DNA from 2 places in the Ruicaihuangia jiafui genome. Region 2 is predicted to be linked to the other one. Evidence: riboswitches for the same ligand, from Rfam matches in the RefSeq annotation. Region 2 holds a riboswitch; the other holds the start of a gene.
What was found. A riboswitch is a leader RNA that binds a small molecule or an ion and turns the genes downstream of it on or off. The one in region 2 is predicted to bind glycine.
Positions count from the first base shown of each region.

Region 1 (2,194 bases), 1.5 Mb from region 2:
CGTTTCACCGCGGATGCCGACAGCCCGATGTCATCACCGATGTCGCCGTAATTGGCCCGCGCGTTTCGGCGGAGGTGGTCGATGATCCGGTGATCAAGGTTGTCCATGCGGGGAGTTTACGGCCGAGTATGCGCCCGCGGATGGCAGGGTGGAACCATGTTGCCCCTGTACCCGATTCCCGTACCCCCCGGTACGCCGCCCTGGATCAACATCCTGTTCGGCCTGGCGGCCATCACTGGCTTCGTCGTCCTGATCTGGCAGGCGGTGCGCTACTTCCGCAATCACCGCGACGACGACCAGTAGCGCCACCTACCCGAACAAGGCGGGCACCGCCGAGAGCGGCGGCGTCAGCGGCGACGCCAGCAACACGAACGCCACCACGTTCAGCATCACCGTCCCCCAGAACGCCAACCGGAACGAGGCCTTCTTGGTCTTGTGGCGCAGCAACTGCTGGGCGATGATCGCACCGGGCCAGCCGCCGAGCAGGCCGATCGAGAGCAGGGTGCTCTCGGAGATCCGCCAGTTGCCGGCGGTCGCCGCCGACTTGTCCGCCGCATAGACGACGACGCTGAGCACACTCGCGATCAGATAGACCGCCGCGAACCACCACGGCACCGACCAGAGCACATCGGTCACGAAGTACAGCACCGCGAACGCCGCGATCGCCGACAGCGCGATGACATTCACCGGACCGCGGCCGCGACGCCCGGCCGGAGTCGAGGCGCTGGGATGGCCGGGCCGGCTCGGCCGGCCGGAGGTGGAGTGTGCCCTGCCGGTTGCCGCACGCGGACCGGCTGCCGCGGGCGCCGATGCTGTGTGGCCAGCCCCACTGCCAGCCCCACTGCCGGCCCCGCCGGCGCGCACCACCCGCGACGCGCGCCGCTTGCCATCGGCGCCGGACTCCACCACGAAGCGCAGCGATTCACCGGTGCGGGGTCGCTCCGCACGAGACGCGAACGCGGTGGCGTGCACGAAGATCGCGGCGCTTCCGTCCTCCGGCGTGATGAAACCGAACCCACGCTCGTCGTTCCAGGAGGCGAGGGTGCCTCGGGTCTGCGTGGTGCCGGATGCCATGAGGTGATGTTAGTGCCGCACCCCGAGTGCGCGGCGAGGACACCGCGAACCGCGCCGCGAGCGACCGTGAACCGGCCGCGAGCGACCGTGCCGGTTGCTATGCTGGGGGCACAATCACATACTGGGCCGCAACGCGATGCGGGAGAGCTCTCCGATCACAGGAGAGCACCGAAGGAGCAAGCCTCCCCGCCAATCTCTCAGGTAGTTGTACCGCATCGACTGGCCACTCTGAAAAGCGAATTGCGACGCAATTTGCGCCCACGGTGAAAGTCGCCACGCGCGATGAAACTCTCAGGCCAATGACAGAGGGGGAGTTCCCGCGCTTTTCAGCGACCATTGGAGAACTCCGTGACGATTCGAAATTCCCCGCTCCACGACATCCATGTCGCGGCTGGCGCAACTTTCACCGACTTCGGCGGCTGGCAGATGCCGGTCCGCTACAGTTCCGACCTCACCGAGCACCACGCTGTGCGTGACGCCGCCGGACTGTTCGACATCTCGCACATGGGCGAAATCGTCGTGCTCGGCCCCGAGGCCGGCGCCGCGCTGGACTACGCCCTCGCCGGGCGACTGTCGACTATCGCCATGAACCAGGCCAAGTACAGCCTGCTGCTCGCCCCCGAGGGCGGCATCATCGACGACCTCATCGTCTACCGCACCGGCTACGACCGATTCCTGGTGGTCGCGAACGCCGGAAATCGAGCGGATGTCGCGGCCGAACTCGTCCAGCGCGCCGCCGAATTCGACTGCGAGGTGTACGACGAGAGCGACGACGTCGCTCTGATCGCGGTGCAGGGTCCGAAGGCGCAGGAGATCCTGGAGCAGCTCACCCCGCAGCTCGACGGCCTCACCACCCCGCTCGCCGACCTCAAGTACTACTGGAGCACCCCCGCCCGCTGGGCCGACCACGAGCTGCTCATCGCCCGCACCGGATACACCGGCGAAGACGGCTTCGAACTGTATGTGTCGCCCGAGGCGGCTCCCGCCCTATGGACCGCGATCGCCGAAGTCGGCGCCGGATCGGGTCTCGTTCCCGCCGGCCTCGCGGCCCGCGACACGCTGCGGCTCGAGGCGGGCATGCCACTGTACGGGCACGAGCTCGGCCGCGACATCCTGCCGG
Region 1 is NZ_CP061771.1:2,403,818-2,406,011, reverse strand. Features, by position in the region: gene HCT51_RS11550 (Lrp/AsnC family transcriptional regulator) at 1-107, opposite strand, end outside; gene HCT51_RS11545 (hypothetical protein) at 157-303, shown strand; gene HCT51_RS11540 (DUF1294 domain-containing protein) at 310-1,074, opposite strand; glycine riboswitch at 1,204-1,297, shown strand; glycine riboswitch at 1,298-1,387, shown strand; gene gcvT (glycine cleavage system aminomethyltransferase GcvT) at 1,423-2,194, shown strand, end outside.
Region 1: linked by a shared signal. The riboswitch ahead of gcvT (glycine cleavage system aminomethyltransferase GcvT) and the one ahead of HCT51_RS04265 (L-serine ammonia-lyase) in region 2 are both predicted to bind glycine.

Region 2 (2,194 bases):
GGGTTCGGTGCTCGTCGCGCGACCCGGATTCCTGAACTTTTGGGAGGGCTCGCCCGCTCGCAAGACTCGACACCCCGGCCCGGGCGCGACATGCTGGATGGCGTGACGACAACCGCGACAGACGCTCCGCCGCGGGTATCGTGGGCGCTCGTGCCGGCAGCCGGCGTCGCGACATCCGCAGTCCTGCTGTTCGGTCTCGACCTGCAGGTCGCCGGCTACGTCACCCTCGGGCTGAGCCTCGCGCTGGCGCTCCCGCGGCGCGCGCTGTTCAACGACCTCGTGCTGATCGGGCTCGGGCTCGTGATCATCAGCACCATATCGGTGGCAGCCGACATCAGTTACGGCAACATGCTGCTGATGGGCGCGGTGCTGGCGCTCGCGGTGCTGGTTCCGTACCTGATCGACCGGTTCGGCTACCGCACGCACACGATTCGGTTCCCGGTGAACACCGGGCGGCGCTGGACCCGGCTGGAACGCTGGTATCTGGTGATCGTCGTGCTGCTCGGCTGGGCCATCCTGCCGACCTATTTCATCGGCTCCGGGGCGTACCAGAATTGGCCGGCGATCCACGAGCCCGATGAGCTGGCGCGCCTGTTCGTCGGGGTGAACGTGGTCGGCATCTGGGACGAGCTGTTCTTCATCTGCGTGGTGTTTACCCTGCTGCGCCGACATTTCCCGCTCTGGCAGGCGAACCTGCTGCAGGCCGTGATCTTCGTGTCGTTCCTCTGGGAGTTGGGCTACCGAAGCTGGGGTCCGTTGCTGACCATTCCGTTCGCGCTGCTGCAGGGCTGGATCTTCTCGCGGGTGAAGTCGCTCAGTTACGTGGTGAGCGTGCACCTGCTGTTCGACCTGGTGGTGTTCCTCGTGCTTGTGCATGCGCACAACCCCGAGTGGCTGCCGATCTTCCTGTACTGATCACCCTCGTTCCTTGCGCGGCCGGTCTTTCCCCGATAGCTTCGGCGTGATAATTGAAGACGCCATTACGCTGCAGCGGGAGAGCCCAGTCCGGGCGCCGAAGGAGCAAATTCCTCCCCGGGAATCTCTCAGGCCCAGTACCGCCGCAGTGTGGCAACTCTGAAAAGCAGCCCATCCGGGCTCACCGGCGGTGCAAGGCGTCCACACGGGCGCTGAATCTCTCAGGTCCACCACAGAGCGGGGAGGAACTCAGGCGGAGCCTCGGCTCCGAGGATGGGAGTTCCGACATGTCTGGTACGCCGGCAACACCGCAGGATGCGCCGAAACAGCAGGACGCGCCAGACCGGTACGAGCACATCGGCGTCTTCGACCTGTTCAAGGCGGGCATCGGGCCATCCAGCTCGCACACTGTAGGCCCCATGCTGGCCGCGGCACAGTTTGCCCAGCTGGTCAGCGCCAGCGGCAACATCGACCAGGTCCAGACGGTGCAGGTGGAACTATTCGGCTCGCTCGCGGCCACCGGGGCCGGACACGGCACGTTCCCCGCGATCCTGCTCGGGCTCGAGGGTTTTATCCCGGAAACCATCACCCAGGACGACCTAGAGCATCGGGCCACTGCGATCACCGCATCGGGCTCGCTCACCCTCAACGGCCTGCGATCGGTGGCGTGCCGGGTGGACGAGTTCGTGCTGCGACCACTCACGATCCGGCGCCGCCATACCAACGCGATGACCCTGCGGGCACGCGACGTGCGCGGCGAATCGCTGCTCGAGGAAACCTACTACTCGATCGGCGGCGGTTTCATCGTCACCGAGAGCGCATCCGAGACGGCCGACGAGCCCGCGCTCAGCCCGCCGTTCCCGTTTCGCACCGCAGAGGAACTGCTGACCGCCTGCGCTGAGCACGACCTCAGCATCAGCGATGTCATGCTCGCCAACGAGCTGCACACCACGGAGCGGTCCGAGATCCGTGAGGGAATCCTCCGGCTCTGGCGCACGATGATCGAATGCCAGCAATCCGCCGTGCTTCGCTCGGGGACGCTTCCTGGTGCGCTGAACGTTCGGCGGCGGGCCCCCGATTTGCAGGCTCACCTGGAACGGCAAGACCCCGAGCGCTCACCGCAGTTCTGGCAGGAGTGGGTCAACCTCGTCGCGCTGGCGGTGAACGAGGAGAATGCGAGCGGCGGCCGGTTGGTCACCGCTCCCACCAACGGAGCCGCCGGAATCATCCCGGCGGTGTTGCATTACGCGGTGAACTACACCGACCAGGGGCGGGCGGC
Region 2 is NZ_CP061771.1:888,897-891,090, forward strand. Features, by position in the region: gene HCT51_RS04260 (CPBP family intramembrane glutamic endopeptidase) at 103-915, shown strand; glycine riboswitch at 982-1,068, shown strand; glycine riboswitch at 1,069-1,161, shown strand; gene HCT51_RS04265 (L-serine ammonia-lyase) at 1,203-2,194, shown strand, end outside.